DNA from 2 places in the Stenotrophomonas sp. YJH_SMC_131 genome. Region 1 is predicted to be linked to the other one. Evidence: riboswitches for the same ligand, from Rfam matches in the RefSeq annotation. Region 1 holds a riboswitch; the other holds the start of a gene.
The links. Region 1 has a riboswitch for glycine ahead of AC5P56_RS01915 (trimeric intracellular cation channel family protein). Riboswitches for the same ligand answer to the same signal wherever they lie in the genome.
Positions count from the first base shown of each region.

Region 2: it holds a riboswitch for glycine, as region 1 does, so the genes downstream of both, gcvP (aminomethyl-transferring glycine dehydrogenase) here and AC5P56_RS01915 (trimeric intracellular cation channel family protein) in region 1, are expected to answer to the same signal.

Region 1 covers NZ_JCAFRJ010000001.1:424,646-427,847, reverse strand. The annotation lists gene AC5P56_RS01920 (3-deoxy-7-phosphoheptulonate synthase) at 55-1,128, shown strand; gene AC5P56_RS01915 (trimeric intracellular cation channel family protein) at 1,391-2,008, opposite strand; glycine riboswitch at 2,091-2,196, opposite strand; glycine riboswitch at 2,210-2,299, opposite strand; gene AC5P56_RS01910 (GIY-YIG nuclease family protein) at 2,340-2,615, shown strand; gene AC5P56_RS01905 (nuclear transport factor 2 family protein) at 2,760-3,191, shown strand; gene AC5P56_RS01900 (hypothetical protein) at 3,195-3,202, shown strand, end outside.
Region 2 covers NZ_JCAFRJ010000002.1:295,904-299,105, reverse strand. The annotation lists gene AC5P56_RS05165 (multidrug effflux MFS transporter) at 17-1,243, opposite strand; glycine riboswitch at 1,543-1,645, shown strand; gene gcvP (aminomethyl-transferring glycine dehydrogenase) at 1,708-3,202, shown strand, end outside.

The DNA.
Region 1 (3,202 bases):
GGCTTTTTTCATGCCGCCACGCTGGGGACCCCAACGTTCCGGAGATCTCCTGCAATGCCCCCGCACACCGACGACCTGCGCATCCGCACCATCGAACCGCTGACACCGCCTGCCCAGCTGCTGGCGATGCTGCCCTGTGACGATGAAGCCTCCGACACCGTCAGCGCCTCGCGCGCGGCCCTGCACCAGATCCTGCACGGCCGTGACGACCGCCTGGCAGTGGTGGTGGGCCCGTGCTCGATCCACGACCCGAAGGCCGCCATCGAATACGCCCAGCGCCTGAAGCCGCTGCGCGACGCGCTGGCCGGCGAACTGGAAATCGTCATGCGTGTGTACTTCGAGAAGCCGCGCACCACGGTGGGCTGGAAGGGCCTGATCAACGACCCGGACCTGGACGGCAGCTTCAGGATCGACAAGGGCCTGCGCATCGCACGCGGCCTGCTGCGCGACATCAACAAGCTCGGCCTGCCGGCCGGTGTCGAATTCCTCGATGTGATCTCGCCGCAGTACATCGCCGACCTGGTGGCGTGGGGCGCGATCGGCGCGCGTACCACCGAAAGCCAGGTGCATCGTGAGCTGGCCTCGGGGCTGTCGTGCCCGGTCGGCTTCAAGAACGGCACCGATGGCAACGTCAAGATCGCCGCTGACGCGGTGGGTGCGGCGTCCAACCCGCATCACTTCCTGTCGGTCACCAAGCAGGGCGGCACCGCCATCGTGTCGACCACCGGCAATCCGGATTGCCATGTGATCCTGCGTGGCGGCAAGCAGCCGAACTACGACGCCGGCAGCGTCGCCGACGCCTGCCAGGTGCTGGCCAAGGCCAAGCTGCCGACGCGCCTGATGATCGACGCCAGCCACGCCAACAGCCTGAAAAACCCCGAGAACCAGCCGAAGGTGATCGAAGACATTGTTGTTCAGCTGGAAGACGGCGAACAGCGCATCGTTGGCGTGATGATCGAGAGCCATCTGGTCGGTGGCCGCCAGGAACTGGTGGAAGGCCAGCCGCTGGTTTACGGGCAGAGCATCACCGATGGCTGCATCGACTGGGACACCACCGTGACGGTGCTGGAGCGTCTGGCTGCGGCCGTGCGCGCCCGTCGCGACGTGAAGGTGTCCGAAGCAGCCTGATCGAAGCCGCCTGAGTGCGGCACGTGTGTGGATGGCGGCCAGCGCCTGCGGGGGTGCGGCCGCGATCAGGGCCGGTCGGAGTTGGAGGCCGGCCCATCTGCACCGGCGATGCGCCTGGCGCTGCGCATGAGCGACAGCGCCAGGTACATCGCCGGGGTGGTGATACCGCTTCCTGTAGCGTCGAGCCATGCCCGACCTGCGCGCGAAGCGCGTTGGTTTCCTGCAAAGAGCAGTCGAGCATGGCTCGACTTTACGAAGAGGCTCAATGCACTTCGTCGTGGTACACGAACTTCGGCATTTCCCAGCGGTAGTGGATCGCCAGCAGGCGCAACGCGAAGCCGCCGCCGAGGCAGCACAGGATCGCGGTGGCATCGGCCACGCCCCAGTGCAGCAGCAACAGATAGGCCGCGCCGGTCAGCAGCGCGATGATCGCGTACAGCTCCTTCTGGAAGATGAGTGGCACCTCGTTGCAGAGGATGTCGCGCAGCACCCCGCCGAACGCGCCGGTCAGCATGCCGGCGATCAGCACGATCGGCATTGCATGGCCGGCTTCGCGCGCGATCGAGCAGCCGATCAGGGTGAAGGCGATCAGGCCCAGCCCGTCGAGCACCAGGAAGGTGCGGCGGAAGTGGTGCATCCAGCGCGCCACCCAGGTGGCGATCAGCGCCGCGCACACGGTGAAGCCCAGGTACTCGGGGTGCTTCACCCAGCCCAGCGGGTAGTGGCCGAGCAGGATGTCGCGCAGTGAACCACCCCCGAGGGCGGTGACGCAGGCGATCATGACCACGCCGAACAGGTCCATGCGGCGGCGGCCGGCGGACAGTGCGCCGGTCATGGCTTCGGCGGAAATGGCGATCAGGTAGATGATGGACAGCAGCATGGGACAGGCTCCGGGCGCGGTGGGGCCGGCCATGCGCGACCACCGCCACTGCCTGCGCAATGACGGGATGACGATGACCGGTGCCGCTCCCGCTGTCCTTTTGCCTGAGAGTTCAGCGGCATGGGCCGCGTGCCCCTTCGGCGGATCGCCCCGGGCATGCCCGGTGACCTCTCTCCAGCTCGGCGAGTCGAATGCATGGTTGGTGGGATTCCAGCCCACCGGCCTGAGCGATCATGGGAGCCTGCGCCTTCGGCGGGCGCCAGCGCGGCGCCTCTCTCCTGCATTCGGGTGCCAGTATATCCGCTGCAGTGCAGCACGGCATAATCCAGGCATGGCCTCGTCCGTCCGCCCGTGGTTCCTGTACCTGCTCGAATGCCGCGATGGCAGCTATTACGCCGGCATCAGCACCGATGTGGAGGCGCGTTTCGCCGCCCACCAGGCCGGCAAGGGCGCGCGCTACACCCGGGCCCGGCCGCCGCTGCGCGTGCTGGCCGTGCGCGAATACCCGGACCGGGCCGCCGCCTCGCGGGCCGAGTGGCAACTCAAGCAGCAGCCCCGCGAACGCAAGCTGGCCTGGCTGCAGGCAACGGATCCTGCGCTTCTGTAGAGCCGAGCCCACGCTCGGCTGTTGTTCCGTCTGCCCGATGCGGGAGCCGAGCACGGGCTCGGCTCTACAGTAGATCCACGCCCTGCGTGGATGGGCTACCCGGTCCATGCGATGATCGCCCCGCGCCCAGAGCTGGAGACCCGGATGTCCACGATCGCCCTGCTATTCGCTCTCTCCGCAGCAACGAGCCCTGCCGCCGACCCCGCCACGATCGCGGCCATCGAAGCCACCTGCCACGACCACGTCGATGGCCAGCTGGAGGCCGATCCGCAGCGCGTCGCCCGTTCGCTGCACCCGGACCTGGCCAAGCGCGCGGTCCTCGGCGATACACCCGACGAGCGCCTGGGCCTGCGCCGGATGTCGAAGGAAGAGCTGGTCTCGTTGACGAAACAGGGCGCGCTGAAGACCCCGAAGGATCAATGGGATCGCCGCTGCACGGTGCTGGACGTGACCGGCAACGCGGCCTCGGTGCGGCTGGAAACCCCGTGGTTCGTCGACTACTTCCACATGGGGCGTTTCGACCAGCGCTGGGTCATCGTCAACGCACTGTGGTACCCGAAACCGAAGGCGCACTGAGCGATGCGTGC
Region 2 (3,202 bases), on a different contig from region 1:
TACCCCTGCGCGCTGCTCAGTGACCCGTGCAGGCTGCCTGCGCCGCGCGTTCGCGCCGGTGTTCCCAGTACCAGAACACGAAGCCGGCGCCGAAGAACCCAGCCTGGCCCAACGCCAGGTGCAGCGGGCTGGCGCTGAGCAGCGGCGACACCACGCCGGCCACCACGGTGCTGATCATCAGCTGCACGAAGGCCTGCAGCGACGAGGCCAGGCCGCGCTGGTGCGGGTACATGTCCAGCACCGCCAGCGCCAGGATCGGGAAGATCAGCGCCATGCCCATGCCACCCAGGAAGATCGGCAGCACCGCCCACGGCAGCACGAACTGCGGCGCCAGCGCCACGTAGCCGACGTTCAGCAGCACCGACAGCGCGCACAGGCCGAAACCAATGGATACCTGGCGGGTGGGCGTGGTGTGCCCGGCCATGCGCCCGGACAGGAACGAGCCGGTGGTCATGCCGCCGATGGTGGGGATGAACAGCCAGGCGAAACCGCCCTCGCCCAGGTGCAGGTGTTGCATCACGAACACCGGTGCCGAGGAGATGTACAGGAAGATGCCACCGAAACCGATGCTGCCGGCCAGCGCCAGGCGCAGGAAGCGCGGATTGAAACCGATGCGCACGTAATCACGCATCAGCACCCGCGGCGACAACGGAACGCGCGCTTCGAGCGGATGGGTCTCCGGCAGGTAGCGGGCGGTGGCCGCCAGCAGAACCAGTGCGAACACCACCAGGAACCAGAAGATCAGCGGCCAGCCAGCACCGCTGAGCAGGATCCAGCCACCGATGATCGGCGCGATCGCCGGGGCGATGCCGAACAGCATCGACACCTGGCTCATCAGCCGCTGCGCGTCGTGACCGTGGTACAGGTCGCGGATCACCGCGCGGCCGACGATCATGCCGACGCCTGCAGACAGGCCCTGCAGGGCGCGGAACCCCAGCAGCGTGGTCAGATCGGTGGACAGCGCACAGCCGACCGAGGCGCCGACGAACACCACCAGGCCGCCGAGGATCACCCGCTTGCGGCCCCAGGCATCGGACAGCGGGCCGTGTGCCAGGCTCATCAGGCCGTAGAACAGCAGGTACACGCTGATGGTCTGCTGCACCGCCACCTCGTCCACCGCCAGGCGCTGGGCCAGCTGCGGGAACGCTGGGAAGATGGTGTCGATCGAGAACGGACCGAACATGGCCAGGCCGGCGAGCAGCAGGGCCATGCGGCGGGTGGAAGGAGCAACAGCGGCGGTCATGGAGAAGGCGTCCGGCAGGGCCATGCGCGGCACGCACGGCGGGCGCCAGTCCCCTGCAGCAGGGACGGCGCCAGATGAATTCGGGTATCCGCCCATCATAGGTGGGGATTGCGCCTGATGCCATGCAGCAGTGCACAAAACGCACGGGCGGGCCATCGGCCATTCAGGCGCCGCGGCCGGGCCCGCAGGCGGCTGGCGCGCCCGCAACGGGCTATAATCGGCGGGCAACACGGTGGGAGAAGCGGAACACCGCTGCCGAAGGCGCAACGCCCGTAATCGCTCAGGCCCGATACCACCCGTAACACAACTCTGGAGAGACCGGTTCGATCCGGCGCCGAAGGGGCACGAAGCCGCGGTTTTCCGCGCTTCCAAACTCTCAGGCAAAAGGACAGAGGGGCGCCCCGCAGACCGCCGACCGGCGGCTTGTGCCCGTGCGTGTGCCCTTTCCTGACGGATCCTTCGCCATGTCCCAGAACACCCCTTCCCTGCGTGAGCTCGAGCACCACAATGCGTTCGTCGAGCGCCACATCGGCCCCAACGATGCCGAGATCGCGCAGATGCTCGACGTCGTCGGCCACGCGTCGCTGGATGCGATGACCGATGCCATCGTACCGGCCAAGATCAAGTCGCCGGCGCCGCTGGCACTGCCGGAATCGATGACCGAAGTGCAGGCACTGGCGAAGATCCGTGCGATCGCCGACAAGAACACCGTGCTGCGCAGCTTCATCGGCCAGGGCTACTACGGTACCCACACGCCGAACGTGATCCTGCGCAACATCCTGGAAAACCCGGCCTGGTACACCGCCTACACCCCGTACCAGGCCGAGATCTCGCAGGGCCGCATGGAAGCGCTGATCAACTTCCAGACCCTGTGCGCCGACCTCACCGGCATGGAAATCGCCAACGCCTCGCTGCTGGACGAAGCCACCGCCGCAGCTGAAGCGATGACCCTGGCCAAGCGTTCGGCCAAGTCGAAGTCGGACACCTTCTTCGTGCACGACGCCGTGCACCCGCAGACCCTGGAACTGCTGCGTACCCGCGCCGAGCCCATGGGCATCGTGCTGCGCGTCGGCACCCCGGCGGAGGCACTGGAAGCAGAAGCCTTCGGCCTGCTGCTGCAGTACCCGGACACCTTCGGCCAGATCGGCGACTACAAGGCGCTGGTCGAGGCCGTGCACGCGCGCGGCGGCCTGGTGGCCGTGGCCACCGACCTGCTGGCGCTGACCCTGCTGGCCGCCCCGGGCGAATGGGGTGCGGACATCGTGGTCGGCAACAGCCAGCGTTTCGGCGTGCCGTTCGGCTTCGGCGGCCCGCACGCCGCATTCATGGCCTGCCGCGACGCCTACAAGCGCTCGATGCCGGGCCGCCTGATCGGCGTCTCGGTCGATGCCCAGGGCAACCCGGCCTACCGCCTGACCCTGCAGACCCGCGAGCAGCACATCCGCCGCGAGAAGGCCACCTCCAACATCTGTACCGCACAGGTGCTGCTGGCGGTGATGGCCTCGATGTATGCCGTGTACCACGGCCCGGAAGGCCTGACCCGCATCGCCCGGCGCACCCACCGCCTGGCCTCGATCCTGGCCGCCGCGCTGCGCGAGGCCGGCGTGCAGGTCGGTGGCGACTTCTTCGACACCCTGCATGTCACCGGCGTGCACGCCGATGAGATTCACGCCAAGGCCCGCGCCGCCGGTTACAACCTGCGTGCGATCGACAGCGACTCGGTCGGCATCAGCCTGGACGAGACCGCCACCCGCGCCGACGTGGTCGCACTGGCCGCCGTGTTCGGTGCGCAGGCCGACGTCGACGCGCTGGATGCCAGCACCGCCGATGCGCTGCCGGCCGGCCTGCTGCGCCAGTCCGCATTCCTGACCCATCCGGTGTTCAACACCCACCACAGCGAGCACGAACTGCTGCGCTACCTGCGCTCGCTGGCCGACAAGGACCTGGCGATGGACCGCA